Regions from separate parts of the Micromonospora sp. NPDC020750 genome, predicted to be linked through region 2. Evidence: riboswitches for the same ligand, from Rfam matches in the RefSeq annotation. Region 2 holds a riboswitch; each other region holds the start of a gene.

Region 1 (10,496 bases), on a different contig from region 2:
CCACCAGATCGAACGCAACTGACCCCACCCCACCCCCACCCAACTCTGCGGGGGCGGGGGTGGGGCGGGGGTGGGTCAGAGTTCGGGGTCGGGGGTTTGGCGGGGTGCCGGGGTGGTGCCGCGGAGGCGGGCGACCAGACGCATGCCGTGGTAGATGACCAGGGCGGCGGCGGTGCCGAGGGCGATGCCGTTGAACGAGAGGTCGCCTGCGGTGAGGGTGTAGTTCGCCGCGCCGACGATGAGGGCCACGGCGGCGGTCATCAGGTTGACCGGCTCGTGGAAGTCGACCCGGCTCTCGATCCAGATCCTGGCGCCGAGCACGGCGATCAGGCCGTACAGGGCGGTGGTCGCGCCGCCGAGCACCCCCGCCGGCACGGTGAGGATCAGCGCGCCGAACTTGGGGCTGAGCCCGAGCAGCACCGCCGCCACCCCGGCCACCCAGTACGCGGCGGTCGAGTACACCCGGGTCGCCGCCATCACGCCGATGTTCTCCGCGTACGTGGTGGTGCCGGAGCCGCCGCCGGAGCCGGCGAGCACGGTGGCCAGGCCGTCGCCGAGGAACGCCCGGCCCATGTCCCGGTCCAGGTTGCGGCCGGTCATCGCGGCGACCGCCTTGACGTGCCCGGCGTTCTCCGCGATCAGCACCAGGATCACCGGGATCACCAGCACGACCGCGCGCAGGCTGAACTGCGGCGTGTGGAACTCGGGCAGGCCGACCCAGGCCGCCTCGCGCAGCCCGTCGACGGCCTTCGGGTCCAGGTCGCCGAGTGCGGCGGCGAGCAGCCAGCCGACCGCCACGCCGACCAGGATGGACAGCCGGGCCAGGAAGCCCCGGAACGCCACCGTGGTGAGCAGGATCACCGCCAGGGTGATCACCGCGATCATCGGCTGCGCCCGGAAGCCGGTGCCACTGCCGCCGCCGTCCCAGGCGACCGGGGCGAGGTTCAGCCCGATCAGGGCGACGATCGCGCCGGTGACCACCGGCGGCATCAGCGCGTCGATCCAGCGCGCCCCGGCGAGCTGCACGACAAGACCGACCACGGCCAGCGCGACGCCGGCCACCACGATCCCGCCGAGCGCGGGTCCGATGTCCCCGCCGGCCTTCGCGGCCAGCACCGGGGCGATGAACGCGAACGACGACCCCAGGTACGACGGCAGCCGGTTGCCGGTGATCAGCAGGAAGAGCAGGGTGCCGATGCCGGAGAAGAAGATCGTGGTGGCCGGCGGGAAGCCGGTGATCAGCGGCACGGTGAAGGTGGCGCCGAACATCGCCACCACGTGCTGCACGCCCACCCCGAGGGTGCGCGGCCAGGAGAGCCGCTCGTCGGGGTGGACCACGTCGCCGGGGCGGACGGACCGGCCGTTGCCGTGCAGGGACCACGGGGACCAGCGGGCGCGCGGCTCGGTGGGGGTCTGGGTCATGGGACGCCCTTCGCGTCGAGGTGCTGACGGGGGCGTGGACGACCCTGGGAGTTGTTTCTAGCAGAGGCCGGCCGACCCGCATATCCGCAGGGTCCGGGTCACCTGGAAGCGCAGCGCCGGCACGGGTGGCCGCTCAGGCGACGCCGGCGGGACGGAACTGGACGCTGACCCGGGGCCCGACCGGCCGGACGGTCTTCGGGATCGCGTGCTCCCAGGTGCGCTGGCAGGTGCCGCCCATCACCACCAGGTCGCCGTGCCCGAGCGGGAAGCGCAGGCTCGCGGTGCCCCCGCGCGGGCGCAGCAGCAGCGGGCGGGGCGAGCCGAACGAGACGATGGCGACGATGGTGTCGGTGCGCGCGGAGCGGCCCTGGGTATCGCCGTGCCACGCGACGCTGTCCCGCCCGTCCCGGTAGAGGCACATCCCGGCGGTCACGAGCGGTTCGCCCAACTCGGGCGTGTAGTGCGCGGTCAGGGCCGCCCGCGCCGCGGTGAGCACCGGGTGGGGCAGCGGCCGGCGGGCGGCGTACCAGCAGAGCAGCCGGGGTACGTCGACCTCGGCGTCGTACATCGTGCGGCGCTCGGCCCGCCACGGCACCTCGGCGAGCAGGGTGTCGAGCACCTGGTCCGAACCCAGGACCCAGCCGGGCAGGTGGTCCACCCAGGCGCCCCGGTCGAGCGGGTGCCGGCGCAGCCGGCCGGCGAGCGGGCCCAGCGAGGGCTCGTCGGGGGTGAGGTCGAGCATCGACGGCTGGTAGGCGGCACCGGACATGCGCCCACCCTAACGGCTCGTTCGTACACCCGTACGACTGCCGTCCCCCCTCAGTGGTGGAGCATCCTGCGTACCCGCCCCTTGACCGCGGCCCGTACCCGGGTCCGCAGCCGCTGCGCGTCCAACTCCTCGATGCTCTTCTTGAGCTCCTGGTTCCCGTCGCGCAGCCACTGGATCCGGGCGATCAGCTCGCCCGGGTCGGTGGCCGTCTGGGCGCGGACCGCCGGGGGATAGCTCGTCTCGGCGACCTGCCGGTCGAAGCGTGCCGCGGCGTCGCCGTCGGCGAAGGAGTGCCCGAGGTCGTGCCGGGCCAGGAACGACATCATCGTCTCGAACCTGGCCCTGTGCCCGTTGTTCAGCGCCGTGTAGTCCGCCTCGTCGTAGAGCGCGACGGCGTCCACGTCGGCCGACACGTCCTTCATGATCCGGTGCGGGATGTCGAAGTACCGGGCCAGCTCCAACGTGCGCGAGTCGTGCGCGAACAGGTAGCCCGGGGTGCCGGTGATCAGTGCCGTGATGGTGCCGTGGATGCGGGTGCCGAAGTTGAAGTCGAACCCGGACAGGTAGTCCATCCAGGTCCACGGGTCGACGAACATCCGCACCTTGTCCTCGACGAAGAGCGGGTGCGAGGTGTGGATCGGGATGGCGGCCTGCTTGCCCCGCTCCTCCGGCAGGTCGCCGTAGAGCAGGGTGCCGAGGGTCTTCAGGTCCTGCGGGAGGTAGCGCAGGTTCGGGTAGCGCTGGTGGTGCGAGGTGATCACCTTCGCCATCGACCTGACGTACGGGGAGACGGTCAGCGCCACCCGGTCATCGACGGTGAGCGTCGCCTTCCGCTTCTCCACCCGCAGGCTGTCGCCGTGCAGGAACATCGACGGGCAGCCGATCACGTCGACCGCGGAGAAGCCGAGGCTGCGCAGGTACCCCTCGGTGATCTCGCCGCGCACGCCGATGCTGTGCGACCGGTCGAGCACCGCCTTCACGAACGGCTTGACCACGTCGTCGATCGGTCGCAGGTACTCCCGGTCGCCGTTGACGTCGGTCTGCGCGCCGACGCCCAGCACCACCACCGGGATCTTCAGCCGCTCGATGAGCCGGGTCATGTTGACCAGCCGGTGGGTGTAGCTGCGCCGGAACGCGTTCGCCAGCGGCACCACGAAGACGTCGTACCGCTCGTTGATCTCGTCCGCGTCGCGCGGGTTGGCCTGGAACTTCGACGAGGTGATCTGGGCCGTCGAGGTCCGCAGGATCTTGTGCGCCGAGTGGCTGAACACGAGGTTGCCGGTGTTGTCACCGATCCAGTTGCGCTCGAACGTCTCCTCCGGCGAGTAGACGTCGAACGGGCCCTTCTTGGCCCGGAGCAGGATCCGCTGGTGCATCGGTGCCGTCCTTCTCGTCGTGTCCACCCCGTCGAGGGTGCGCCGGCGGGCGCCGACCAGGCGTGGCCCCACGAGATCGGGGCACGCCCGTTGGTTCCGAGACCGCGATATTAGGCCATCGGACACCTGCTTCTGGCATTCACGTCTCCCGGCGAGCGCCGACGCGAGGGCCGGGCGGGAACTGCGGGTAGGGTGCCCGGCGGGCGGCACCCACCGGCCCGCCACGACGCGGCGGCGCCGGCTGCCCGGCGCGACACGAGGCGAGGAGGCGCGGTGTTGGTGACCCTGCGGACGGACGGACCGCCGGCATGACCAGCACACCGACCGTCGTACGACCCGAGTCGCCGGCCCGCCCGGCGAGCCGGCTGCCCTCGCTGACCGGGCTGCGCTGGATCGCCGCCCTGCTGGTCTTCGGGTACCACGTCGGCACCATGCGGATCGTCGCCGAGCCCGACTACCAGGCCGTCATCGACTGGCTGTTCACCCTGGGCCTGTCCGGGGTGGAGTTCTTCTTCATCCTCAGCGGGTTCGTGCTGGTCTGGTCGGCCCGCGACGGGGACCGCCGCCGCGACTTCTGGCGCCGCCGGCTAGCCAAGATCTACCCCAACCACCTGCTGATGTGGGCGGCGGTGCTGCTTACCGGCGTGTGGGTGTTCGCCGACCCGGTCAACCCCCGCGCCGCGGTGGAGAACCTCCTGCTGCTCCAGGCCTGGGACCCGACCCCCGGCTACTTCTACAGCGTCAACTCGGTGAGCTGGTCGCTCTCCTGCGAGCTGTTCTTCTACTTCTGCCTGCCGTTCGCGCTGCCGCTGGTCCGCCGAGCGCGGCCCGGGGTGCTGTGGGCGGTGGTGGTCGCGGTGCCGCTGCTGATCGTGGCGCTCTGGCCCGGTCAGCGCCTGGTGCCGCAGGAGAGCACCTGGTGGTTCACCCAGGTCTTCCCCGTCGTGCGGTCCCTGGAGTTCTGGATGGGCGTCGCCGCGGCCGAGCTGCTGCGTCGGGGGCGCTGGCGGGGCCCCGGCCTCACCGCGGCCAGCGTGATCTTCGTGGCCACCTGGGTCGTCGCCTCGCAGTGGATCCGCGCCGAGCTGTGGGCGGCCCTGCTCGCGGCGGCGTACCTGTTGGTCATCGCAGCCGCCGCCGCCGCGGACGTGCGCGGGGCACGGACGCCGTGGCGGTCCCGGCCGATGGTCTGGCTCGGCGAGGTCTCCTTCGCCTTCTACCTGGTGCACGTCTTCGTCATGGTCACCGTGCTGCGGCTGGCCGACCGGCTCGGCGTGGGGCTGCCCGGCTGGTGGGGACCGCTGGCCGTGGTCGGCTTCCTGCTGGTGAACCTGGGGCTGGCCGCGTTGCTGCACCGGTGGGTCGAGATGCCGCTGACCCGCCGGCTCGGGCCGCCCCGCCGGCCCCGCCCGCCGGCTCCCGGCGGCGGGACGGTCCCCGGCGACCCGGCGGGGCCGCCCGGGCCGGCGACGACGGCCGCCCCCGCACCGGCGCACCCCCGCGAGCAGGTCGCGGTCCCCGAGCGGCGCTGACGGCCTCGCCCGCTGGCACCCGGCCGGGTCGGCTGACCCGACCCGACCCGGCCCCGGTTGGTCGCGGTGCTGCCCCGAATTTCTTTATGACGCCGGTCACATCGCTCGGGTAAACGGGCAGTCGACCCATCGGGGCGGGTCCACCGACATAACTCGCCGACGATCAAGACTGATCGTCCGGTTGTCGCCCGAGGGCACCCCGAAGGCCCCTAATCCCATTGAGTCACGTCAGTTCCCAATGTGCCGCAAGAAAGCTGATCGGAGAGGGTTTACGCAGGTAGGAAGGGCTTGGCAGGGCCTCGACCGGCCAGTAATGTCGGCCCGTCCGGTGCGGTACCCGATCGCAATAGGCGACGCCGCGCCGACCCGCTCAATCGTGACCATCACGAACCGGGGACCCAGTGCACATGTGGGGTGAATCCGCGGGCCACGGCCCGCGGTAGGGCGATCTTCCCGCCCGAATCCGTCAGCTAACCCGGTAGGCGGTGTCGGAAGGAGTGCCATCCTCGTGCAGCGCGACCCCATCCCTCGGTTGTTCCTCCACCGCGGCGCCGTGGTGCCCGCGTCCGTCGCCCCCGGGCTGACGAACTGACCGGCGCACCCGCCCGTACGCCCGGCTGACCGGGCATCTTCCCAGAGCTGACCTGACCGGCTGTGGACGTCTCGTCCACGCCACCGTGCGACGACGCATGCCCAGGTGCCCCCGCTCTCCGCCCCATCCCCGTGGAGGAACACGTGAACGACCACCTCAAGCGGCAGTTGCGACGTCTCGCCACCGAGCGCCCGTACCAGGTCGTCGCCGGCTCGGCCGCGGCGCTCCTGCTGGCCTCCGGCACCGGTGTGTTGCTGGCCGGCACCGACGACACCCCCGCGCCGCGGCAGACCACCAACGCCGCCGTGGCCGAGATCGCACCCCGCCTCGACAGCGCGGCCAGCCGCGCCCAGGCCCGGGTCGGCGCGACCGAGTCCTCCAGCGCCTCGCCGTCGCCGAGCGCCACCACGGCCGCGCCGAACCCCGACCTGACCACCAGGGCAGCCCCGAAGCAGACCACGGCGAAGCCGGCCACCCCGAAGTCGCCGTCGTCGAAGGTTCTCGACTACGCCTACCAGGCGCAGACCACCTACTACTACTGCGGCCCCGCGGCGGTGCGCAACGCGCTCTCCGCCACCGGCGTCGGGAGTACCCAGGACGGGCTGGCCAGCCGTCTCGGCACCACCGAGATGGGCACCAACTCGGCCGAGGACACCACCCGGGTGCTCAACGCAATGGTCAAGGGCGACCCGTACCAAACCCGGATGATCCCGGGCGGCGCCGCCACCGGGGCCCAGATCGACCGGCTCAAGGCGGACGTGGTGAAGGCGGTCAGCGCCGGGCGCGGCGTCGTGGTGAACATCGCCGGCGACGCCACCGACGTCGACGGCGGCTGGCACTCCTTCCCCGGCGGCCACTACATCGCCGTCGTGGGCTACCGCAACGAAGGCCGTACCGTGCGGATCGCCGACTCGGCCAACCCGGCCGCCTCGGCGTACTGGATCAGCACCACGGCCCTGGCGCACTGGGCGGCGACCAGGGGCTACTCGGCCTGATCACCCTCCCCCCACCGGGCCCCGGCTCTCCCCGTGAGCCGGGGCCCGGTGCTGTCCCGCGCCGTCCGGCATCCGCGGCCGTCCAGGTGCCGTCCGGCACCGCGGCCGTGACCGAACCCGTCAGCTCCGGCCTCAACCCTGTGACGCGAACTTCTTGATCATTGCGGGAAGCGGGCGGGGGAGGGCGGGGTCGGGCGGGGGGTGGGTGGGGTCCAGGTCGGGGTCAGCTCGCGGCGGGCCGCTGCCAGGAACGCCTCGGCGTACTGGTGGGTGGGGAAGTCGCCCAGGTAGCGGGAGCGGGTGGCCCAGCGGGCCGTTGCCTGCGGGTCGGTGTCGAGCAGCTGACCGAGCACCTCGTCGAGGTTGGCCGCGTCGCGTCGCAGTACGTAGCCCGAGCCGGCCAGGGGGAACCGCTCGACGAACCGGTCGCCGTCGCCGCCCATGTCCGTGACCGCGTACGGCTTGCCGGAGTAGAGGTAGTCGGAGATCACCCCGGAGACGTCCGAGAGCAGCGCGTCGGAGCGGTTCACGCAGTCGACCAGGGACATCTCCCGGCTGGCCGCAGCGCCCCAGACGTGCTGCCGGCCGGTGCGGGCCCGGTCCGCGGCGAGCAGCTCCGTGAGCCGGGCGAGCTGCCGCGCCGACCCCGGATTCTGCCCGGTGTACGGGTGGGCGCGCAGGATCACCGTCGCGCCCCGGGCCAGCAGCCCCCGGACGAGGGTTTCGCCCACCGGCAGGGAGCAGTAGTTCGCGTCGGCGTGGTGCCCGGTCCAGGTCGGGGTGTAGAGCACCGTCGGGTTCGGCAGACCGGTTGCCGGCTCCCGGCGTACCTCGATCGACTCGACCTGCGGGCGGCCGACCACGACGAACTTCTCCGCCGGGATGTCCACCCCCGCGCGGGCGTACCGCTCGATCGCGGCCGGGCCGGCCACGAAGATCCGGTCGAAGATCGCCGAGACCGGGTTGGCGCTGGGCGCCTTGTCGCTGTCGCCGTGGTGGATCTGCACGTGGGTGAGCTGGGTGAACCGGATGCAGTGGCTGTTCTTCGCCCCGTGGTTGACGTAGAAGGCCACCTTGAGACTCGGCACCAGCGCCTCGTCCATCGCCTTCAGGGTGGGGCAGTACACCACCGGCGCGGTGGTGGCCGCGGCGATCGGGGCGAGGAACTCCGGCTCCCGCACCATCACGAGGAACGGCCGGCCGATCCGCTCCAGGTAGGGCAGCCACATGGTGACCTGGTACTCCGACCCCGGCGGGGCGGAGAAGTGCAGCAGGAACTCCGGCTGGTACGCCCGCAGCGCCCGGGTCACCGCGCCGCCCCCGGTCCCCGGCCGGAACCGCCTGCGGGCCAGGTCCAGGGCCACCGCCCCGGCGCCCGCGCCGACGCCCAGCGCCAGCAGCAGGGCGACGAACGCCGGCAGCGCCAGCGCGGCGGCCAGCGCCACCGCGGCGAGCAGCACCAGCAGGGCGTCGGCCAGCCGACCGGCGACCAGCGGGGCCCACGACCGGACCGGGAGGTTGGCGGCCCGGATCTCCAGGTCACCGGCCTGCCGCAGCGGCCCCACCAGCAGCACCAGCCCCAGCAGCGCCAGGGCCGTGGCGGCCAGCGCCGGGTCGAAGCCGGCGTCGAGCCGGCGGGCGTACCCGACCAGGATGCCGGCCGCGAGCAGCACCGACTCGGCGGTGCTGTCGGCGGCCGGCCGGACCCGGCGCTCCCAGCCGGCGGCGGCCAGGGCCGCCACCGCGAACGCCAGCCCCCAGCCGGTCGCCCCGGTCAGCGCGAGGGCGAGGAACGCCAGCACCGCCAGGCCGGTGGTCGCCACCCGGGCGGTCAGTTTCCTGACCAGGTCACCACGCATGTCGTTTTCGCTTCTCCCGCCGTGCTGCGGTGGCCGTCGTCGCTCAGCCGGCCGTGGCCGGGGTCGCCGTCGGGCCACCCTGGGCGGGAACGTTCGCGGCGGGCCCCTCGCCCGGCGCGCGCCGGACGTCGATGACCTGCCCGGTCAGGTCGGAGATCAGCACGTCCAGCGAGGACTGGGCGACGGTCTCCGCGGCGAGCAGGGTGTGCTCCGGCTCCTCGCCGAACGCCTTGGTGCGCATCGGGGTGGCGGTGCGCTCCGGGTTGATGCAGTTGACCCGTACGCCGAACTCGGCCCACTCGTCGGACAGCGCCTGGGTCAGGTTGACCAGCGCGGCCTTGGTGGCCGAGTAGAGCGCGTAGCGGGCCCGGCCCCGGGTGTACGAGCTGGACGTGTAGAGCAGGAGCTGGCCCTTGGTCTGCTGCAGGTACGGCAGGGACTGCCGGGCGATCGTGACCGGGCCGACGAAGTTGACGTGCAGGACCCGGTCCATGGTCTCCTGGTCCATCTCCGCCAGCTCGCCCTTCTCCAGGATGCCGGCGGTGACCACCACGTGGTCGATCCGGCCGGTGGCCTCGAAGGCGGTCGTCAGCGCGGCCTCGACGTCCTCGGCACGCTCGACGTGGGTGCCGGTGGTGGAGCGGCTGAACGGGAAGACCTGCGCGCCGTAGCGGCGGGCCAGTTCGGCCAGCTCGTGACCGATGCCGTAGCTGCCGCCGAACACGACGATCGTCCGGCCGGTCAGCTCCTCGGCGTAGCTGCGGTGGTCGGTCAGCCGGGGGGCCTGCGCGGCGGCTAGCTGGAAGAGCTTGTCCGCGAGGTGCACGTCGACCGGGTGGGTGACCTTGATGTTCTCGTCCGAGCCGTCGATCACCTTGATCGGGGTGCCGGGCAGGTACCGCAGCACGACGCCGCAGTCGTCGGTGGCGGCGAAGTTCGCGTCGCCACCGGCGATCCGGTACGCCTCCCGGATGGTGCCCGAGCGGAATGCCTGCGGGGTCTGGCCCCGGCGCAGGGTGGAGCGGACCGGGATATCGGTGATGCACTCGTTCTCGTCGACCTGGATGATCGTGTCGGCCGAGGGGATCGCCACGTCGACCGCCGTGTAGGTCCAGAGCGCGTTCACGCACTCCCGGACGATCCGGCCGCTGAGCAGCGGGCGCACCGCGTCGTGGAAGAGGATGTTGACGTCGCCCTCGCCGATGGCGTCCAGGGCGATCCGGGTGGTCGCGTTGCGGGTGTCGCCGCCGGAGATGACCTTGCTGACCTTGCGGAAGCCGGCCTTGTCGACGATCTGCTGGGCGTCGGGGACGTGCCCGGCGGCCATCAGCACGATGATCTCGTCGATCTCGGGGGCCGCCTCGAAGACCGCCAGGGTGTGCTCGATGATCGGCTTGCCGGCGATCTTCAGTAGCTGCTTCGGGATGCCCAGGCCCAGCCGGGTCCCCGTGCCCCCCGCGAGGACCACCGCCACCGTCCGCGAGGGGCGCCAGGGAGCCGGGCTGGCCGGCGTGGCGTCCGGTGCGGCGGTGCGGTCCTGCGTCATTGCCGTTCCTCACTTCTGCGCGGGGTGGGGGATTAACGCCTTGATGACCGGTTGGTGAATTCTGACCGGCGTCGAGGGAAACCTTAACGCGGGTGACGGAGCGCGCCGTCCGGGGCAGCCCCGACCGGTGCGCTCCGCCGTCCTACTTGTGGCTCTCGTACGCCTTGCAGACCTCCTCGGTGGGGCCGTCCATCTTCAGGACGCCACCCTCCAGCCAGATGGTCCGCTCGCAGGTGTCCCGGATCGAGCTGATCGAGTGGCTGACCAGGAACACGGTGCCCGCGCTGGCGCGCAGTTCCCGGACCCGCTGCTCGCTGCGGGCCCGGAACTTGCGGTCACCGGTGGCCAGCGCCTCGTCGATCAGCAGCACGTCGTGCTTCTTCGCGGCGGCGATGGCGAAGCGGA
Region 2 (10,496 bases):
GTCCCCGAGACCGGCGACGCAGAGAACCATGTCTACGTCTCCGTCGGTCATCAGCAGATGATGACGGACCCCATGAAGCCCCTGGGGCTCTCCGTGTGGCAGCTGACGGCCCTCGCGCCGATGTCCGTCGCCGGTGGGAGGCTGTTCGTCGACGTCACCCGGCCCCTGGCGTCGCCTTCGAGCCGCGCCGGCCTGCTCGATGCCCTGGGAAGGTCCGATCCGCTGATCAGGGACGCGCTGGAGACCGTCATCGACCGCGGCGACTTCATCCCGTCGCTCCCCGATCAGGGTCCGACAGGGCCGCCCGCCGGCGACGCGCCCGCCCCGATCGAGACCGATCCGGCCATCGTCACCGACCTGATCGAACACAGCCGGGCATCCATCGCTGCCCTACAGCGCGACATCCGGACGAAATCGGGGCCGGCGCGGTTCGACTTCCTCTTGACGGCCTTCCAGGAGCACAAGCGGGTCCTGAGCGATCCGCGGAGCATGCAGGTGATCATGGCGGGGATGGATGCCTCGTGGTGGCTCAACGAGCACCTGGAGGAGTGGCTGGGCGAGAAGAACGCGGCCGACTCCCTCACGCTGTCCGCACCCCACAACGTCACGTCGGAGATGGGGCTGGCGCTCCTCGACGTCGCCGACGTCATCCGCCCGCATCCGGAGGTGGTGACCTTCCTGCAGGAGGTCGAGGACGAGGCATGCCTGGATGAGCTGGCCAAGCTCCCGGGCGGCCGGGAAGCGCGCGACGCCATCCGGGCCTACCTCGACAGGTACGGCGTGCGCTGCGTCGGCGAGATCGACATCGCGAGGCCGCGCTGGAGCGAACGCCCCGCCACGCTCGTGCCCGTCCTCCTCGACAACGTCAGGAACTTCGAGCCGGGCGCCAGCAGGCGGCGCTTCGAGCAGGGGCGACGGGAGGCGTACAGGAAGGAACAGGACGTCCTGGAGCGCCTGCGGGCCCTGCCGGACGGGGAGCGGAAGGCCGAAGAGACCAAGCGGATGATCGACCGGGTCCGAACCTTCATCGGGTACCGGGAGTATCCGAAGTACGCCATTGTCAGCCGCTACTTCGTCTACAAGCAGGCCCTGCTGGAAGAGGCCGAACGCCTCGTGCACGCCAACGTGCTCCGGGAGAAGGAAGACATCTTCTACCTCACGTTCCAGGAGCTTCACGACCTCGTACGCACGCACCAGGCCGACGATCAGCTCATCCACCGGCGGAAGGAGGCGTTCAGGTCGTATCAGGCGCTCACGCCGCCCCGGGTGCTCACGTCGGAAGGTGAGGGCGTCGCCGGGACGTACCGACGCGACGATGTGCCCACCGGCGCGCTGGCCGGCCTCGCGGTTTCCGGCGGGATCGTCGAGGGGCGGGCCCGTATCATCCTGGACATTGCCGAGGCCGATCTCGAACCGGGCGACATCCTGGTCACCGCCTACACCGACCCGAGCTGGTCACCCCTGTTCGTCGCGGTCGAGGGGTTGGTGACGGAGGTCGGCGGCCTCATGACCCACGGGGCGGTGGTCGCCCGGGAGTACGGCTTGCCCGCCGTCGTCGCTGTGGAGCATGCGACCAAGCTGATTCGGGATGGGCAGCGGATTCGCGTGCACGGAACCGACGGGTACGTCGAGATCCTGCCCTGACCGACCACGACCGAGAAGATCATTCGTAGCTTCGGTCGAACCAGTTGCGCCGGGCATGGTCGAAGGGTCGGCCGGCGCTGCGTAATCCTGCCTGAACGGACGTGGCCCTCTTCGGCAGAGCCGGAGAGGGCCGCCGCTCCGGTGTCCTGAGTCGTTGGAAGCGCTATCGATCCGGGTGCAGTAGCTGGCAAGGTTGTCGAGGATCTGGTCGGCAACTTCGGTCCGGAGCTTATCGGGCTGGGATGAGCGCGCCAACGCTGCGTTACGTTTCAGTGACGCAGAAGGGATGTCCAGCCGGGTCGAGGAAGACGCGCCATCGGTCGCCGCCCGGCTGAGTCTGAGGCTTGGTCGCGCCCAGCCCCAGAATCAGGGCCAGCTTGCCTTTGCGGTATCGACGACAGCGGTCATGCCGCCAGAGTGGGAAGCGCGCACATCCGTTCACCGGCCCACCTCCCGCTCGGCATTGGTCACCCGACGGGCACCAGGTTCACGTGGGGCCAGCCGGCCAGGTCGTCGAGCAGTTGACGGTCGTGGGTGGCGACGACGACAGCGGCCGGCGTGGTCAGCAGGGCCGCGGTCAGCTCGTCGACCAGCGCCGCTGACAGGTGGTTGGTCGGCTCGTCGAAGAGCAGAAGATTGGGTCGGGCGGCCAACTGCACCGCCAGGTCCAGGCGCCGCTGCTGGCCCTGGGACATCCGCTGCACCGGGGTACGCAGCGCTTCGCGGTCCAGCAGGCCCGTCGCGCTCAGCGGCACCGCCTCGCTCTCGCGGAGGCGACCGGAGGCGATCAGCTGACCGATGTGCTGCTCGTACACCTGCCGCGCGGTGGTTTCGGCCGGCCAGCTCGGCACCTCCTGCCCCACCAGGGCGATGCGTGCGCCCGGCAGGCGGTGCACCGATCCGTCGGTCGGTTGCAGGCGGCCGGCCAACACCGACAGCAGGGTGGACTTGCCCGTGCCGTTCGCGCCGGTGATCAGGAGCCGGTCGCCGCCGTTCAGGCTGAGCGTGCGGGGCTGCTCCAGGCGCCCGGCGAGTCGCACGCCGTCGACGCGCACCAGCGCGGCACCGCGACGGGTCGCCAGCTCCGGCCAGCGCAGGTGCAGCGGTGGCTCGGGCACGGTGATGCGGTGCGACTCCAGGGCGTCCCGCTCGCGGTTGAGCGCCTGCACCACCCCGGGGGCCCGGGACTGGCGCTGGTGCTTGCCGGTGCCCTTGTCGGGGCGCCAGCCGGTGCTGAGCCGGTCGCGGGCCTGCTCCACGGCTGCCGTGAGCCGGTGCTGCTCGGCCTGCTGCGCCGCGTACTCCTGCTCCCACCGCTCGCGCTCCCGGCGGCGCCCCTCCTGCCAGCCGTCGTAGCCACCGGCGTGCAGGTGCGCCGTGCGGTCCTGGCTGGGGTCCAGGTCCAGGAACTCCCGGGCGACGTCGCGCAGCAGAGCGCGGTCGTGGCTGACCAGGGCGACGCCACCACGGCGGGCGCGCAGTTGCGCGGTGAGGAACACCAGGCCGTCGGCGTCGAGGTGGTTGGTGGGCTCGTCCAGCAGCAGGATGTCGTGCTGGGCGCCGAGCAGGCAGGCCAGGCGCACCCGGTGGCGCTGCCCGACCGAGAGGGTGCTCAGCTCGCGCGAGCGGTCGGCGCACGCGCCCAGCGCCTGGAGGGCGATGTCGACCCGGCGTTCGGCGTCCCAGGCATCCAGGCGCGTGGCGGCCTCCAGCGCGGCGGCGTAGCGCGCCTCCGCGCCGTCAACCCCCGCGGCGAGGTCGTCGGCCGCCCCGTCGAGCGCCGCCAACGCCACGTTGGCGGCGCGCAGCGCCTGATCGGTGAGGGTGCCGACGGTCAGGCCCGGTCCGGCGCGCAACGCCTGCTCGGCCAGCCCGATGGTGCCCGCCCGGCGCACCGAGCCGGCGTCGGGCTGGACCATGCCGGCCAGGACGTGCAACAGAGTCGTCTTGCCGCAGCCGTTCTCGCCGACGATCGCCAGCCGGGACCGGGCCGAGACGGTGACCGACACGCGGTGGAGGACCTGACGCCCACCGAGGAGGACGCTCACGCCCTCGGCGCGCAGGTGCGCGTGCTCCCCGGCTGGGACCGCGCCGTCCGCCGACAGCCGTTCGTCCACGCCGGCGTGCTCGTGGTGCACGGGCTCGTAGTGGACGGGAGAGTCGCCTCGCGGCGGGAATGATGGACTCGTGGGAAGAAAGGACACAGGAACGCTCCGCAGCTCGCGATGGAGCCGGGCAGCCTGAAGGTGCCGCCCGGCAGGAGACCGGAACGGCGGGCAGGGAGGTGAGGATCGCTCGGTGCGCCGCCGTCAGCGGCGGATGCGGAGCCTCATCGACGCGATGCCTGTGTGAGTCATGGCGCCAACCCTACCTCGTTCGCTACCTCGCCTCGACCAGCGAGGAGAGCAGGGCCGCAGCCCCGCCGGGACGACACCCCTATTCAGGACGCTGTGGAGCTGATGTTCGGCTACGACATCAGCTCCACAGGACGCGCGAAGAACACCCACCGCAGGACGAACCGCGCACGCGCCGCGCAAACCCCTCCCGCAGGAAGGACCGGACACCCAGGATTCGCCACCCGGGCGAGCCAGGCGAGGGGTTGTCCGGTTAGGCAGCAACCCCGCCGACACCGGCCGGGCGGGTGACACGACCGGGAGCGACGACTCGTATCCTGTGCGCGAAGGTCGGACGTAACTGAAAGGGGTCGGTGTGAGCAACCGGATCGAGACGCTGGAATTCCAGGCGGAGGCGCGCCAGCTGCTCCAGTTGATGGTCCATTCGATCTACTCGAACAAGGACGTCTTCCTGCGCGAACTCATCTCCAACGCCTCCGACGCGCTGGACAAGCTGCGCCTGGAGTCCATGGTCGACAAGGATCTCGCGGCCGACGTCTCGGACCTGCACATCGAGATCGAGGTCGACCGCGACGCGCGCACCCTGACCGTCCGGGACAACGGCATCGGCATGTCCCGCGACGACGTCGTCGGCCTGATCGGCACCATCGCCAAGTCCGGCACCGCCGAGCTGCTCGCCAAGCTGCGTGAGTCGAAGGACTCGGCCGGGTCCGCCGACCTGATCGGCCAGTTCGGGGTCGGGTTCTACGCGACCTTCATGGTGGCCGACAAGGTCACCCTCGTCACCCGCCGCGCCGGGGAGGCCGAGGGCACCCGCTGGGAGTCCACCGGCGAGGGCACGTACGTCGTGGAGACCATCGACGACGCGCCGCAGGGCACGGCCGTCACCGTCCACCTCAAGCCGGAGGACAGCGAAGACAACCTGCACGACTACACCGTCGACTGGAAGATCCGCGAGATCGTCAAGCGGTACTCGGACTTCATCGCCTGGCCGATCCGGATGACCGTGGAGCGCCCGGGTGAGGACGACGCGGTCACCAGCGAGGTGCAGACCGTCAACTCGATGAAGGCGCTGTGGGCCCGCCCGCGCAGCGAGGTCGACGAGGCGGAGTACAAGGAGTTCTACAAGCACGTCAGCCACGACTGGGCCGACCCCCTCGAGACGATCCACATGCGGGGCGAGGGGACCTTCGAGTACGAGGCCCTGCTGTTCCTGCCGTCGCACGCCCCGGTCGACCTGTTCGCCCCGCAGGCCCGGCGCGGCGTGCAGCTCTACGTCAAGCGCGTGTTCATCATGGACGACTGCGACGCGCTGATGCCCAACTACCTGCGCTTCGTCAAGGGCGTCGTCGACGCGCACGACCTGTCGCTGAACATCTCCCGGGAGATCCTCCAGCAGGACCGCCAGATCCAGGCGGTGCGCCGCCGGCTGGTGAAGAAGATCCTCTCCACCGTCAAGGAGCTGAAGGCCAACGAGGCCGAGAAGTACCGCACCTTCTGGTCGGAGTTCGGCCCGGCGTTGAAGGAGGGCCTGCTCGACGACCCGGACAACACCGAGGCGATCCTCGACATCGTCTCCGTCGCCTCCACCCACGACCCGGCGGAGCTGACCGGCCTGCGCGACTACGTCGAGCGGATGAAGGACGGCCAGGGCGACATCTACTACATGACCGGCGAGTCCCGGCCGATGATCGAGAACTCGCCGCACATGGAGGCGTTCCGGGCCAAGGGCTACGAGGTGCTGGTTCTCACCGACCCGGTCGACGAGGTGTGGGTCGAGCGGGTCGGGCAGTTCGACGGCAAGCCGCTGCGCTCCATCGCCAAGGGCCAGGTCGATCTGGACACCGAGGAGGAGAAGAAGGAGGCCGAGTCGGCCCGCGAGCAGCAGCGCCAGGAGTACGCCGACCTGCTGACCTGGATGACGGGCCGGCTCTCCGACAGCGTCAAGGAGGTCCGGCTCTCCACCCGGCTGACCACCTCGCCGGCCTGCGTGGTCGGCGACGCCCACGACATCACCCCGACGCTGGAGAAGATGTACCGGGCGATGGGGCACGAGGTGCCGCAGGTCAAGCGGATCCTGGAGCTGAACCCGGGGCACCCGCTGGTCGAAGGGCTACGCAAGGCCCACGAGCAGGACGCCGGGGCCGACGCGCTCGGCGACACGGCCGAGCTGCTGTACGGGATGGCGTTGCTGGCCGAGGGCGGCGAGCTGGCCGACCCGTCCCGGTTCACCCGCATCCTCGCCGACCGGCTGGCCCGGACCCTCTAGCCGCCGCCACGCACCGCGCGCCGGGCTCCCGGTCGACACCGTCGACCGTGGACGCCCGGCGCGCGCCGTTGCGCGTCCCGCCGGGCGGGGCCCCGGACGGGCGGGCGGACCGGGATAATGGCCCCATGCTTCGGGGGCGGCTGCGCGGGTTGGTGTCGGTGTCGATCGGGCTGCTCCTGCTGCCAGGCTGCTACGGGCCGGAGCCGCAGGTCGACACGGTCCGGACCAGGGAGCTGGCGATGCAGGACGCCGGTCGCAAGGTCACCCGCGTCGAGCAGGCCGTCGCGCGGGAACGCCGGTACCCGCACCCGGCGCAGCGGTACGCCCGGGAGGCCGCCCGGGTTGCCGGCACGGAGGTCATGCGGATCGACGACACCCGGACCGGGGGCGGGGTCTCGCTGATCGTCCGCGTGCACGGGGTGGCCACGGCGGTCGACGCGTCCGGCCGGTCGATGGACGAGACGTTCGACCTGCCCGTCTGCTATGCGATCAGCGTCGAGCAGGACGCCATGGACGACCGGGTCGACGAGGTGTCCTGTCCGGACGGCTCCCCGCTCACCGTCTCCGTCGACCCGGAACTCCCGGGCTCCGCCGAGGACGACCTGCGCCAAGCCCTTCCCACCGGCGGTGCGGCCACCGAGCAGGCCGTCCGCGCGGCGGTCGACGGCCTCGACCTCGAGCCTCTGGTCACCCGGCAGGTCGCCGCCGTGGGTGGGGTCGTGGGGGTGGCGCTGCGGGCCAGTCAGTACGACTGCCTGCTGGCCCGCGTGGAGGGTGGACGGGTCGAGGTGTGGCGGCCCGCCCGCGTGCAACTCGCCCCCGGGGAGCTGAGCTGCACGGCCGACACCGCCGTCGCCGGGCACGGCCGTCGACCGCCCCACTGAGCTGTGTGGGCGATCACCGAGCGTTTCCGGCATCCGATGTACGCAATCGGACCCCGATCACAATCAGTGACTGGCCGGGGTTGTCCGTTGACGGTTCACCCTGATCAGACTCGGCCCGGTGTTTGCCCTGCATTGCTTGTGAAGTCTCGCAAGTCGACGGTGTGGTCCTTCGCCCGAGCGGGTGAAGAACTTCACAAGAGGTGGGCACCCGTCACCAACGGTGCCTAACGTCGATCGAGTCCGCGAATGCGGCGACCACGGTCGGTAACGCCTAGTCCTGCCGCCGACCGTCGGTTCCCTTGTCAGTAAGGCAGGAGCGGGGGACCCACACGTTCCTCGGTGCACCGCACCTCGGGGTGAAGCCGCCTGAGGCGGCCGGGCTCCTCGGCCCGAACCCGACAGCTCACCTCGCCGGCGTGGAGGAATCACACATGGCAACTGAATACACCGCCCGCCACCGTCGGGTGACCGTCCGCCGCGCCGCCGTCGGCACTCTCGCCGCGGGCGCCCTCGCCGGGGTCGTCGCCCTGGCCGGCCCGGCCGCGCCGGCCCAGGCCGCGGTCAACTGGGACGCCGTCGCCTCGTGCGAGTCCGGCGGCAACTGGCACATCAACACCGGCAACGGCTACTACGGCGGCCTGCAGTTCTCGCAGGGCACGTGGGCCGGCTACGGCGGCAAGAAGTACGCGGCCCGCGCCGACCTGGCGACCCGGAGCGAGCAGATCCGCATCGCCGAGAAGGTGCTCGACGGCCAGGGCATCGGGGCGTGGCCGACCTGCGGCAAGAAGGGCGGCTCGACGAAGGGCAGCGCGAAGTCGGAGCGGAAGTCGGAGACGAAGGCCGCCCCGAAGGAGCGGTCCTCGCGTACCGAGAAGCCGGCCTCGCGCAGCAAGCGGGACACCACGAGGAGCGCCCCGAAGGGCGCTCCGTCCAGCGGCGGGATGACCTATGTGGTCCGGTCGGGCGACACCCTCTCCAAGATCGCCACGGCGCAGGGTGTGCGGGGCGGCTGGCGCGTGCTGTGGGAGAAGAACGAGCGGGTCGTGGGCGAGCACCCGAACCTGATCTTCCCGGGCCAGCGGCTCAGCCTCTGAGTGCCCGCCGGGTCGGCGCGACCCGGCGTCCCGGTCCCGGGGCACCCAGCACCGGAAGCGCCCGGCCGGATTCTCCGGCCGGGCGCTTCCGCGTCCCCGACGGGCACGCCACCCGGGTGAAGTGCTCGCGGGAGCAGCGTCACAGCCCCGCAAAACGAGTCGGCCGCCGGTCCCGTCGCCGGGCACAATGGCGCGATGTCGCGCCACACCGCCGCCCTGCTCGACGACCTCGACGAACTGCCGTACCGGGAGCGGATGACGACCCTCGCCGCCCGGGCCCGGGCCCTTGCCGCCGCAGGCCGGCTGGACGGAGTGCTCGCGGACCTGCGGGCCGGGTCGACGTACCACCGGTTCCTCGCCGTGACTGCGGCCCAGGTCGTCGGCGACCGGGCCGGGACGGCCGCCGCCCTCGACGACCCGCACGCGGCGATCCGGGCCGTCGCGGTCCGTGTCTGCCTGCGCGCCGGCTGGCTCACCGCCGACGACCTGCACCCCCTGCTCGCCGACGCCCCGGCCGACCTGCGCCGGCTGGTCTACCGGTCGCTGCGGTCGCTGCGTCGCCCGGAGGTCGCCGACCGGCTCGTCGACGCGGTCCGCGACCGGTTCGGCGACGCCGAGGCGGTCGCGCTGCTGCCCGCCTGTGGCCCCGACACGGTACGCCGGCTGCTGCCCCTGCTCGACCACGCGCTCGGCGGCGGGGCGGCCCTGGCCGGCCGGCACGCCGGGGTCCTGCTCGACCACGCCGAGGCGACGCTGCCCGGCCTCGACGGCTCGGAACGCTCCCGCTGGTGGGCGGCGCGCGCGGGCGCGCTGCTCGGCACGGCGGTCGGCCACCCGGAGCGGGTGCTCACCCTGCTCGAACGCCACGCCCCGGCCGACGGGCTCCCCGGCGACCTCACCCGCTACGGCGTGCTTGCCGCGGCGTCCCCGGCCCGGGTGCTCACGCTGCTGACCGACCCGGCCCGCGCCGGGTGGCTGGGCCGGGCCACCCTGCCCCCGGCGTTGCTGCGCCGCCTCGCAGCGCTGCCGCCGGCGGACCTGGTCACGCTCGCCCGGCGGCTGCGCGCCGACGACGCCCGCCTCGCGGCGCTGCTGGACGCGCTGCCCCCGGCGGCGCGCGGCACCCTGTACGACGCCGCGCTCGCCGACGTCGAGACGGCCGCCGCGATCCCGTCTTCGGCGGTCATGGCGGTGCTGCCCCGGCGCTGGCGGGAACGGGAGGCCCGCCGGGTGCTCACCCTGGAGCGGGTCCGTGCCGACGAGGCCGCCGTGCGGGCGTGGAGCGCCGAGCTGCCCTGGCCGGAGGCGTCCGCGGCGCTGGTGCCCGCCCTGCGCGCCGCCGACGCGGGGGACCGGGCGACGGCGTACGAGCTGCTGCTCACCGCCGCGCGGCGCAGCGACGACCCGGCGGCGGTGGCCGAGGCCGTGGCCCGGCTCGTCGGGCTGCGCAACGAGCAGGACCCGGTCCGTTCGGCGGCGCTGGCCACCCTGGCGACCATGGCCCGGCCGCTGCGCGCCGACTCGCGGCCCGTGCTGGCCACGCTGGTCACCGACGCCACCCACGCCCGGGACGCGTCCACCCGCACGCTGTCCGCGCTGGGCGAACTGGCCTGCGGGGTGCTGCGCCACCACGTCGACGAACCGGAGCTGCTGGGCTGGGCGCTGGACACCCTCGACGCCCTCCTCGGCGGGCACCACCTGCCCCCGCTGGGCCGGCTCGACCACGGCCTGCGCCGGGGGCAGGAGCGGGTCGTCCTCGACCGGCTCCTGCCCTGGATCACCGCCGGGACGGCGCGCGGCGAGTTCACCCCCCTGTTCGCCGTCACCCGCGCGCTGGGACGCCGGGCGTGGCGGCTCCCCGCGCTCCAGGAGCTGCTGCACCGGGCCACCGGCCCGGGCAACGTCTCTTCGGTCGTCCGGAACGCCGCCGACCTGTGGCTGGCGGACCCGACGCCGCGCGGCGAACGGGTCGCCCTCCTGCTCGCGGCCGATTCGTCGGTGATCACCTTCGAGGCGGTGTGGCGGACGGTCTGCGGGCGGCGCACCGACCTGCTCGACCGGGTGCTGCTCGGCCCGCCGCCGCGCGGGGCGTTCCTGCCGGCCGGGCCGCGCTGGGTACCCGGGCATCCGTGGCACGTCGACCGCTGGCTGCCCCGGCACCGGCGGGCGTACGTCGACCTCCAGGCCCGGGTGGTCCGGGACGCCGGCCAGCCGATGCACGCCCGGGCCGCCGCGCTCGCCCGCGCGGCGC
Region 3 (10,496 bases), on a different contig from region 2:
TACCAGGTGCCCTGGGCGGCGAAGCCCTCGTGCTCCAGCCCGATCGACTTGGCGTTGACGTACCAGTTGCCGGCGTGCCAGGCGACGTCCTTGGTCTTCACGTGCTGGGCGATGTGCCCGTCGGCCGAGCGCAGCGTGTAGTGCCAGCTCACGTAGGTCGGGTCCTGGACCATGTTGACCGTGCCCGCGTAGCTGCCCTCGGTGTCGTGGATGAGGATGTACTCGACCTTCTGCCGCTTGGGCCGGTCGGACAGGTCGTGGTTGCCGTAGTCGCCGGGGTCGGCACCGAGCGACTGGTAGGGGGCGGGGATCCACTCGCAGGAGATGGTCGACGGGCACTCCAGGCCGTCGGGGCGCGCCGGCAGGCGCAGGCCGAGCCGGTCCAGCCAGGACTTCTGCGGGGTCACCGCCCGGGCGGCGAGGGTCACCCGCTGCCCGTCGTCGGTCACCCGGCTCTCGCCGCCGGCGATGGTGCCGAAGACCTCGTCGGCGAAGGCAGCCGCCGCGTCGGCGCCGTCCGCGCCGGCGTACCGGGCCACCGCGCCGTACCAGGCCGCCGGGTCGGTGCCGGCCCCGACCGGGGCGCCGATCTGCCGCTGGTACGACGCGAGCAGCGCCGCCCCGCCCCGGATGTTCGTCGGCGCGTCGGCGCGCAGGGCAGCCTCGTCGGCCCCGGTCAGGGTGGCGGCGGTGTCCAGGGTCTGCAACGACGCCGCGGTCGGGGCCTCGTCGGCCGAGGGCTGGGCGGCGGCGGGGGCCGGGCGGGAGTCGTCCCCGCGCGGGTCCTCGTCGCCGGAGTCGTGGTGGGTGCCGGTGGGCAGGCCGGTCACGTATTCGGCGTCGGTGAGGTGCATCGGCCCGTACCCACCGCTGGTGCTGGGGGTGCCGGCGTTGGTGTCCCAGCGGGACTGGAGGTAGGAGACGCCGAGCAGGACGCTCTCCGGCACGCCGTACTCGGCGGCGGCGTCAGCGTACTGCTGCTGGCGGTTGGGGGTCTGGCCGGCCGCGGCCGGGGAGGCGGTGGTACCGAGGGGCACAAGGGCCGTGGTGGCGGCCACGGCGGCGGCGAGCAGGATCCGTCTGCTCGACGACACGACAGAACGGGGCATCGAACCTCCTGGTTGGGCGTCGGATGAGGTCACCCTTCCGCCGTCGTCCTCCCACGTCAATAGCTTTCCACCAGGTGTCGCGATGTGAAGGAATCTTCCGCACGGTGGCGTGGTATGGCGTGTCATCGCCCGGCGGGTTGCGGATCGATAACGGGCGTCTCTACTCTGGTCAATCGTCGGCCGGTAGCTGTATCGCCCAGCCGGGCGGTGACGGTCCGACACCGCCGAGTCGCCTCCGGGCGAGCCGGGGACCCAGGTACGCCGGGGTGAATCCGCAGCGCCGCTGCGGTAGGGCGCTCTCCCTTCCCGCCCGAACCCGTCAGCTAACCCGGTAGGCGGTCAAGGAAGAAGGAGAACGGAGCCAGGTGGCACTCCCTGCCCTGCGGCGCCCGTCACGCCGGTCGGCGCACGCCGACCGGATGCCGGTTACGCCGCGCCCACGCTGGTCACGCTTCACCACCGCCCTCGCCGCACTGGCCGGCGCCGCCGTCGTCCTGACCGGCGCCCCGACCTCGGCCCAGGCCGATCCCTCGATCGCCGAGATCGAGCGGCAGATCGACCAGGACTGGAACAAGCTCGAACCGCTCATCGAGCGGCACAACGCCACCCGTCAGGACCTCGCCCTCAAGCGTCGGCAGGCCGACGCCGTCGCCAAGCAGATCGGGCCGCTGCAACGCCGGGTCGACGAGGCGATGGACAAGGTCAGCGGCCTCGCCGTCGAGGCGTATAAGAGTGAGAACCTGTCGGCGGTGAACGCGCTGCTCGGCAGTCGCTCGCCCGGTCAGATGATGGGACAGTTGGAACTGCTCGACCAGTTCGCCGAGCGCCAGCAGCGCGACATCCGGGCGGTCATCGACCTCCGCGACGAGCTCGATGCGAAGAAGAAGCCGTTGGACGAGATGGTCACCCAGCTCGCCCGCACCGAGGCGCAGCTCGCCGCCAAGCGGAAGCAGATCAACGCAGAGATCGACCGGCTCCAGAAGCTGCGGCTCAAGGTGTACGGCACCGGCGGTGGCGGCGCGCTGCGTCCCGCTCCCTGCCCGGCTGCCTACCCCGGCGGCGGTGCGGGGGTCGCGGTGAAGTTCGCGTGTGCCCAGATCGGCAAGCCCTACGTCTGGGGCGCCGAGGGCCCCAACTCGTACGACTGCTCGGGCCTGATGCTCGCGGCCTGGGCCAAGGCCGGCGTGTCGCTGCCGCACAACGCGGCCCAGCAGCGGTCGGTGACCGCGCGGGTGAGCCGCGCCGACCTGCGCCCCGGCGACCTCGTCTTCTACTACGCCGACCTGCACCACGTCGGCATGTACGTCGGCGGCGGCTGGGTGGTGCACGCCTCCCAGGCCGGCCAGCCCGTCAAGATGAAGCGCATCGACGACGGCCAGATCCACAGCTACGGCCGCCCCGACTGAGCGGCGAGGGGCCCGTTCCGCGGGACGGGCCCCTCGACCACGCCCGCGCCGTCAGCGGGTGGGCCAGGTGCGCCAGTTCTGCCAGGAGCGGCTCGGCGTCGGGCCGCGCTGGCCCTGGTACCGCGAGCCGTACACCTTCGACCCGTACGGGTGCTCGGCCGGCGAGGAGAGCCGGAAGATGCAGAGCTGGCCGATCTTCATGCCCGGCCAGAGCGTGATCGGCAGGTTCGCCACGTTGGACAGCTCCAGCGTGACGTGACCGGAGAAGCCCGGGTCGATGAACCCGGCGGTCGAGTGGGTGAGCAGCCCGAGTCGGCCCAGCGAGCTCTTGCCCTCCAGCCGGCCCGCGAGCTGGTCGCCGAGCGAGATCACCTCCAGCGTGGAGGCGAGCACGAACTCGCCCGGGTGCAGCACGTACGGCTCGCCGTCGGGCACCTCGACCGCCGAGGTCAGGTCGTCCTGCTGCACCGACGGGTCGATGTGCGTGTAGAGGTGGTTGTTGAAGACCCGGAAGAGCTTGTCGAGGCGCACGTCGATGCTCGACGGCTGCACCAGGGTGGGCTCGAACGGCTCCAGCGCGAGCGTGCCAGCCTTCAGCTCGCTGACGAGATCGCGGTCGGAGAGCAGCATCGGCACACCATAGCGACCCTGGTCGGCGGGCCTGTCATCGCCTACGGCGACCGGCGCGCCGCGCTCGCCTGTCGAACACGTGTTCGATAGAATGCCCACATGGCTTCCTGGTCCGAATTCGCCGCTGACGAGCCACGACTCGCCGGCGGGATCCGCCTCCTCATGCAGCAGTACGGGCCGGGCTTCGGCTACCTGGCCACCGTCCGCGCCGACGGTGGGCCCCGGGTGCACCCGGTCTCCCCGGTGATCACCGACGACGGGCTCTTCTGCTTCATCGTCGACTCGCCGAAGCGGCGCGACCTCGAACGCGACGGCCGCTACGCGCTGCACTCCTTCCCGCCGGAGGACAGCGACGACGAGGCGTACGTGGCGGGGCACGCGTGGCCGGTGACCGACCAGGCCCGGGTGGCCCGGCTCGCCGAGCTGGGGCGGGCCGCCCCGCAGGTGGACTGGCGGCTGTTCGAGTTCACCGTCGACGTGGCGATGCTCGCCCGCCGCTACCAGGGCGGCGCCGTCTTCCCGGGCGGCGGGCCGGGGCAGCCGGCCGTGCAGGTGTGGCTCGACCCCCGGTCCGCCGGTGACCCGGGTGGCGCCCCGGTGGGCGTACCGGATCAGGGGCCGACCCGGCACGCCTGCGGCGCCCACCGCGCGGCGGCCTGACCCCCGACGACGCCGGTGCCGGCCCCGTCGGAGGACGGGGCCGGCACCGGAGGGTCAGGAACAGGGGTGCGTCAGGCCGCGCGGTACGCGTTCCACGCGGTCAGCATCCGGCTCGCCTGCCCGGCGGTGAACTGGTGCATGCACGAGTCGTAGGTGTAGTCCATGAAGTTGGTGATCGGGTCCTTGCCGGTGGCGGTGCAGGTGTCCCGCCCGGTCGGGCACTCGTACGCCGGCGACGCCTCCGCCGGGGTGTCGCTCACGCTGTCGCCCGAGCCGGAGCAGCCGCCCTGGAAGGTGTGGTACAGGTTCAGCCAGTGGCCGACCTCGTGGGTGCCGGTGTCGCCCTGGTTGTAGTTGGTGGCGGTGCCACCCGGCAGCGACTCGTTCAGGGCGACGACGCCGTCCATCTTGTCGAGGGTGCGCTTCGGGAAGGTCGCCCAGCCGAGCAGGTTGTCGCTCAGCTCGCCGAGGTAGATGTTCAGGGTGTTCTTGCCGCCCTCACGCAGCGAGGTCTTCATCGAGCGCTCGGCCGACGAGCCCGACACGATCGGGTACCACGCCGGGTTGGTGACCCGGTTGATCTTCTGGAGCTGGAAGCCGAAGGCGGTCGCCGCGCCGCCGGTGGCGCCGCTGTAGGCCTGGTTCAGCACGGCGATCTGCGAGGTGATCAGCGAGTCCGGGATGTTGCCGCCGGCCCGGGTGCTGTTCTCCTGGATGACGTGCACGACGACCGGGATGGTCACGGTCGCGAGCGTGCCGGCGCCGGCCCCGGCCCGGAAGTTGGCCCGCTCGCGCAGGGCACCCGCCAGGTCGGCCTCGCGCTCGCGGACCTGGGCGGCGGTCAGCTCGTTGGGTTCGTGCTTGGTCTGCGCGCCCGCCTTGACCCGGGCGTCGGAGTGCACGTCGGCCGGCTCGGCGCACGTCTGACCCGGGGCGGCGGAGAAGGCCGATGCGGCGGGAACGACGCCCACGGCGGCGGTGCTGAGCAGGAGTGCGAGGGTCGTCGACGCGACGCCGGCGGTACGCCGGGTCAGCAGGTTGGCACGGAGTCCCATGGGCCCACCTCTTTCTGGCGGCGCGGCAGGGGGTGTGTCGCGCCGTGGCTGAAACTTGTGGCAGACGTTACAACCGATCGAAGGATTTGAGAACGGCTATATGTTGCCGGTATGAAACTTCTACGGTTCATCGATGGCTCGGGTCATCGCGGGGAGGCGGTGAGGTGGCCATGGACCGGGTTGGGCGGAGTGCGGGCAGCGGCGTCGGCCCGGTGCGGCTGCCGGTCGGCGGCGCGCGACGGGTGCCTGGATGCACCCGGCGCAGCCGTCGGGTACAGTGGTGCCGCCTGCGGGTGTAGTTCAATGGCAGAACATCAGCTTCCCAAGCTGACAGTGCGGGTTCGATTCCCGTCACCCGCTCCACCACGAAGGCCCTGGTCAGGACGCGAGTCCCGGCCAGGGCCTTCGACGTTGCTGACGCTTACCGCGCTTGCCGTGCCCGATTCCGGGTCAGCTGAGCGCGGGGTGGGCTCGGGCATGCGGTGCCCCGCTGCGGTAGGTAGAGCCAGGTATACCGCTCGGGTACCGGCGCCTCGACCGGGGGCGCGGGCTCGTGCACCATCGCGCCCCGAACGGGTGGTTCCTAGGGTTGACCTGTGCGAATTCGAAGAATCACCGCGATTGTCGCCGCCGGTGCACTGACCCTCGGCGGAGTACTGACCACGACTGTCGCGTCGGCCGGGGTTGCCCAACGGCAGTCGGTGAACTGGCACGGCTGCCTTACCGGTCCGGCCGACGAGCTGGGCGCCGCTCTCGACGACGCGGGTGCCCAGTGCGGCGAGGTGACCGTTCCGGTCGACTACAGCCGCCCGCACGGCCCTACGACCACGGTCGCGATGGCGCGGATCAAGGCGACCGATCCGGCCCATCGCCGTGGCGTCCTGATGCTCAACCCGGGAGGCCCTGGAGACAGTGGGATGGGGATGGTGCTTGCCGGCGAGCAGATGCCGGACGTCGCGGCCCGGTACGACCTGATCGGGATGGACCCGCGGTTCGTGGGCCGGAGCAGCCCGATCGAGTGCCGATGGGAGACCAACACGTTCCTGCGTTCCGCCGGCCCGAGCCAGCGCACGTTCAACGAGAGCGCGGCACTGGCCAAGGAGCTCGCCGCCGGGTGTGCGCAGGGCAACCTCGATCTCCTGCCGCACGCGTCCACGCGGAACACCGCCCGGGACATGGATCTCATCCGAGGCGTCCTGGGGGAACGGAAACTGTCCTACCTCGGCTACTCGTACGGCACCTACCTGGGTGCGGTCTACCTGCAGATGTTCGGCTCCCGCGCCGACCGGGTGGTGCTGGACAGCGCCGTGGATCCGGCCATCTTCGGCCCGGCCCTGTTCTCCCGCAACGCGGCGGCGATCCAGGCCGCACTCGAACACTGGGCCGCGTGGGCGGCCGATCACAACGGCGAGTACGGCCTGGGCGCCACCGCCAGCGAGGTGTTGGCCGTGGTCGACCGCATCAACAGCGCCAGCGCTCGCCGTCCGCTCAAGATCGGCACGTACGCGGTGGACTCGCACGTGTTGCCGTACTTCCTCTTCGCCCACCTCTACGACGACCTCGTCGAGGGCTACGCGGATCTCGCCGAGCAACTGCGGGTGCTCGACGCTGCCGCACACGGCGAAGCGACGACGCCCACACCGTCGCTGGAGGCGTTTCTCGCCGGTCTGCTCACCGGCGACGGCTACGCCGCCGATCGAGCAGGGACCCCCGTCCTCTGCGCCGACCGCGCCGCTTCCCGGGATCCGGGCACGTATTTCCGCGACATTCAGGCCCACCGCGCCGACGAGCCCCTGTTCGGGCCGTTGACCCGCAACATCACGCCGTGCGCGTTCTGGCCGGTCCGGCCGGCGGAGGCGGCCACGACGATCCGCAACAACGCGCCGGCGCTGATCGTCGGGGCTGACGGCGACGCGGCCACCCCGTACCCGGGACAGCAGGCGATGCACCAGGCGCTGGCGGGCTCGCGGATGGTGACGCTGCGCGGCCGTTTCGCGCATGCCCAGTATCTCGCCGCGGGGAATGAATGTGTGGACAGCACCGTGAACCGCTACCTGGTCGACGGCGTTCTGCCGACCCGTGACACAGACTGTGTCGCAGGGGCGTGAACGTGGCTGCGAGCGTGTGGCGGGCGATAGCGGGCAATCCGCTCCGCTTTCTCCGGTCGTCGTGGCCGTGGCGGAGCCTGGCCTACGTCGCCAGCACGGTGCCGGTCGCCGGAGCCGCGTGGGTCGCCGTACTGGTGCTGTTGTTGTTCCCGCCGTTGCTTCTGCTCATCGGTATGCCGGTCGGGGCGCTGGAGCGTCACCGGCTCCGCCTCCTGACGTCGGCCCAGGTCCGCAACCCGCACGCGACGGCACCCGGAAGCGGGCTGGCCTGGGCACGGCTGAGGGTGCGGGAGACGGCCACCTGGCGCGAACTCGGCTATTTCGCGTGCCTACAGTCGGTGCTCCTTCTCCTCGACGCGCTCGCCTTGTTCGTCGTCTTCCTCTGCGTCATCCTGCTGGCCCTGCCGCTGTTCGTCGCGACGATGAACCCGGGTCAGTTCCAGATCGATCTGGGCGGCTGGTCGGTCGACACGGTTGGCCAGGCGTGCGCCGTCGCCGCCCTGGCCGGGGTGCCCGCCACGATCGTCACCCTGTACGGGATCAGCGTTCTCGCCGGTGGGCAGGCGGAGTTCGCCAGGTGGCTGCTCGCCCCCACCGGTACCGAGTTGAGCCGTCAGATGGATGAGCTGGCCGAGTCGCGCAACCGGCTGGTGAACGCGTTCGAGGCGGAACGTCGACGCATCGAGCGTGACCTGCACGACGGCGCACAGCAGCACCTGCTGCTGTTGACGATGAATCTGAGCCTGGCCGAGATGGAACTCGCCGGCAAGAACGAACGGACCGGCGAACTCGTCGGCGAGGCCCACCAGCAGGCCCGGATGGCGCTCGCGGCGATCCGGGAGCAGATTCGCGGCATCCATCCGCAGATTCTCACCGACTTCGGGCTGGCCGAGGCGGTACGCGAACTCGCCGAGCGGTGCCCGATTCCGGTCGAGGTCGACCTCGTGATGCCCGGTCGCCCGTCGCCTGCGGTGGAGTCCACCGCCTACTTCGTGGTCTCCGAGGCCCTGACCAACGTGGTTCGGCATGCCGCCGCCACCTGCGTCCGGGTCACCGGAAGGGTGGTGGAGGATCGGCTGGTGCTGACGATCACCGACGACGGGCGGGGTGGTGCCGACCCGTCGCTGGGCACGGGCATCCGGGGGCTGGCCGACCGGGTGGCCGTCATGGATGGCACCCTGGAGATCAGCAGCCCGCGAGGAGGCCCGACCGTGGTGAGGATCGACCTGCCGTGTCGCTGCGGATAGTCCTGGCCGAGGACTCCACCCTCATGCGGGCCGGCCTCGTCAGCCTGCTTGAGGGCCTCGGCCACACGGTCGCGGCGGCGGTCGGCGACGGTGACTCGCTGTTGCGGGCCGCCCTGGAGTGCCGGCCTGACCTGGTCATCACCGATGTCCGCATGCCGCCCGGTTTCACCGATGAGGGGTTGCGCGCCGCGGTGACACTGCGTGCCGGCGATCCGGACGCGGCGGTCCTGGTGCTGTCGCAGTACGCGGCCACCGCGTACGCCGCCGAACTGCTCGGCCCGTCCGGTCAGGCCGGGGTCGGCTACCTGCTCAAGGACCGCATCGGCGAGGTCGCCGACTTCGCCGATGCGGTGTCGCGGGTCGCGTCCGGCGAGACCGTCATCGACCCCGCTGTGGTGCGGCAGTTGCTGAGTCGGCAACGCACCACCAATCCGCTCGACCGGCTGACCCGGCGGGAACGGGAGGTGCTCGGGCAGATGGCCGAGGGCCGCTCCAACCCGTCGATCGCACGCACGCTCGGGGTCAGCGACGCCGCGGTGGCCAAGCACATCGGCAACATCTTCCTGAAACTCGATCTTCCCGTGGAGGACGGCCACCGCCGCGTACTCGCCGTCCTGACCTACCTGCGAAGCTGACCGGCCTGCTGGCGTCGGTGAGCGGACGACGGGGCGCAGCGGTGCCCCCCCCGTCAGGCCGACCACTCGTCGAGGATCGTGTCGAGATCGGCGCGCAACTCGTCGAGGCGGTAGTCGGGGGCCTTGCGTCGCAGCTTCGTCGCCAGCCCGTCGAGCGTGGATGTGAGGTCGACCGCGAAGTCCCGCTTCTGCCGGTCCAGGCCGGCGCGGGCCTCGGCGTCGGTGTAGTGCCGCTCGACGGTGAGCACGACCTCGCCGCGGCGGCGGGTGAGCCGGCCAAGCTCCAGCCGGGGCCGCAGGAACGGCTTGGCGTCCGGGGCGGTGGGCGGGCCGATCTGGTCGTGGAAGTACTCCATGCCGAGCCCCGGACCTCCGTTGGGCAGGCTGAACAGCAGGCGGATCCCGAGGTAGCCGAATCCGGGGCCGTACGGCCTGGCGAGCCGCTCGTCCAGCAGGCCCCGCAGGCGGGCCAGTTCGTCGACGAACTGGCCCGCCTCGATCTGGTAGTTGCCGGACCGGACCAGCCGGACGGGGTTCTTGGCCAGAGGGATGCGCTGCGAGTGCAGGGTGGTCACCGAGGGGTCGACGTTCCCCGGGCCGCCGTCGACGAGGAACGTGTCGCCGCGCCGGGACCAGCCGTGCGCGGTGCCGGCGACGGCCCGGAACCGTACGTCGTGCAGCCGCGTGTAGAAGGAACCGTTGATCCAGCGTTCGGCGAATGCCTCGACGGGCTCCCGGTCGCCCCAGCCGATCAGGGCGAGGGCCTCGCAGACACGCACCAGCGCGTTCCAGTCGGCGGCGCTGCGGTAGTCGCGGAGCCGGTCGAAGTCGGCGAGCAGAGCTGCCCGGTCCCACCCGGTGCAACGCTCACGCAGTTCCTCGACCGTCAGGTCCCCGTACAGGCCGTCCATGATCACGAAGCATAATCGCGCTGGTGCCCTGGTCGGCCGGGGCGGCGCAGGTTGGTCGGCCGGGTCGAACACGACCGGGACGCCGGGGAGTCGAGCACGCTCGCCTACGCTGCGCGGCATGGATCAGAGTCTGCCTCCGAAGCTCACCCGGGATGAGGCCATCGTCCTCGTTGAGCGGATCATGAGTCTCGGCTACGCGGACGACGCTGAGCTCGACGACTTGTTGGATCGACTCGAACGTGGCCTCGTCTGCCCGGACGTCGCTGACATGATCTTTTCGGTCCCCGAGCTGACGGCCGCTGAGGTCGTCGACCGGGCCCTCGCCTACGAGCCGATCGAGATGCGGTCCGGGCCGTGGACGGAGCCGGCGACCAGCTAGGTGACGTCACCGGCGGGTGCGAACTGCTTGTCGACCAGCGCCAGCAGGGCGGCGTGCGTCTGGCGGTCCGCCGCCACGATGAGCCCGCCCGAGCCGGTGTGCGGGGGTTGACCCTGGATGCCGGTCACCACGCATCCCGCTGCCTGGCACAGAGCGATCCCACTGGCGAAGTGCACGCTGTCCCGCAGGTCGCCGTCGGTGACGTAGGCGGCCCGTCGACCGGCGGCGACCCAGGCCACCGCCAGGGTGGTGGAGACGACGCGCGGGCGGAACCACTCGACGAAGCCCGGGTCGGCGAGCAGCCGCGCCGCCTGGAACCGGGGAGCGTTCGGGAACGGTGGATCGAGATTGACATC

The links. Region 2 has a riboswitch for cyclic di-AMP ahead of ACH4T9_RS16225 (transglycosylase family protein). Riboswitches for the same ligand answer to the same signal wherever they lie in the genome.
Region 1: linked by a shared signal. The riboswitch ahead of ACH4T9_RS28265 (C39 family peptidase) and the one ahead of ACH4T9_RS16225 (transglycosylase family protein) in region 2 are both predicted to bind cyclic di-AMP.
Region 3: linked by a shared signal. The riboswitch ahead of ACH4T9_RS23135 (NlpC/P60 family protein) and the one ahead of ACH4T9_RS16225 (transglycosylase family protein) in region 2 are both predicted to bind cyclic di-AMP.

What each region holds. Positions count from the first base shown of each region.
Region 1 is NZ_JBIRTH010000011.1:244,506-255,001, forward strand. Features, by position in the region: gene ACH4T9_RS28240 (DNA topoisomerase (ATP-hydrolyzing) subunit A) at 1-22, shown strand, start outside; gene ACH4T9_RS28245 (uracil-xanthine permease family protein) at 76-1,422, opposite strand; gene ACH4T9_RS28250 (alpha-ketoglutarate-dependent dioxygenase AlkB) at 1,556-2,191, opposite strand; gene ACH4T9_RS28255 (polysaccharide pyruvyl transferase family protein) at 2,242-3,567, opposite strand; gene ACH4T9_RS28260 (acyltransferase family protein) at 3,876-5,099, shown strand; cyclic di-AMP (ydaO/yuaA leader) riboswitch at 5,457-5,599, shown strand; gene ACH4T9_RS28265 (C39 family peptidase) at 5,823-6,686, shown strand; gene ACH4T9_RS28270 (CDP-glycerol glycerophosphotransferase family protein) at 6,845-8,545, opposite strand; gene ACH4T9_RS28275 (D-ribitol-5-phosphate cytidylyltransferase) at 8,589-10,091, opposite strand; gene ACH4T9_RS28280 (ABC transporter ATP-binding protein) at 10,234-10,496, opposite strand, start outside.
Region 2 is NZ_JBIRTH010000004.1:542,330-552,825, forward strand. Features, by position in the region: gene rph (rifamycin-inactivating phosphotransferase) at 1-1,644, shown strand, start outside; partial or broken gene ACH4T9_RS16205 (VOC family protein) at 1,907-2,011, opposite strand; gene ACH4T9_RS16210 (ATP-binding cassette domain-containing protein) at 2,112-3,782, opposite strand; gene htpG (molecular chaperone HtpG) at 4,414-6,267, shown strand; gene ACH4T9_RS16220 (hypothetical protein) at 6,393-7,151, shown strand; cyclic di-AMP (ydaO/yuaA leader) riboswitch at 7,430-7,583, shown strand; gene ACH4T9_RS16225 (transglycosylase family protein) at 7,583-8,245, shown strand; gene ACH4T9_RS16230 (hypothetical protein) at 8,441-10,496, shown strand, end outside.
Region 3 is NZ_JBIRTH010000007.1:352,733-363,228, reverse strand. Features, by position in the region: gene ACH4T9_RS23140 (N-acetylmuramoyl-L-alanine amidase) at 1-1,109, opposite strand, end outside; cyclic di-AMP (ydaO/yuaA leader) riboswitch at 1,322-1,462, shown strand; gene ACH4T9_RS23135 (NlpC/P60 family protein) at 1,475-2,515, shown strand; gene dcd (dCTP deaminase) at 2,567-3,145, opposite strand; gene ACH4T9_RS23125 (pyridoxamine 5'-phosphate oxidase family protein) at 3,245-3,805, shown strand; gene ACH4T9_RS23120 (zinc metalloprotease) at 3,877-4,860, opposite strand; tRNA gene ACH4T9_RS23115 (tRNA-Gly) at 5,150-5,223, shown strand; gene ACH4T9_RS23110 (alpha/beta hydrolase) at 5,457-6,968, shown strand; gene ACH4T9_RS23105 (sensor histidine kinase) at 6,971-8,215, shown strand; gene ACH4T9_RS23100 (response regulator) at 8,212-8,850, shown strand; gene ACH4T9_RS23095 (hypothetical protein) at 8,904-9,761, opposite strand; gene ACH4T9_RS23090 (e9imm peptide) at 9,880-10,140, shown strand; gene ACH4T9_RS23085 (inositol monophosphatase family protein) at 10,137-10,496, opposite strand, start outside.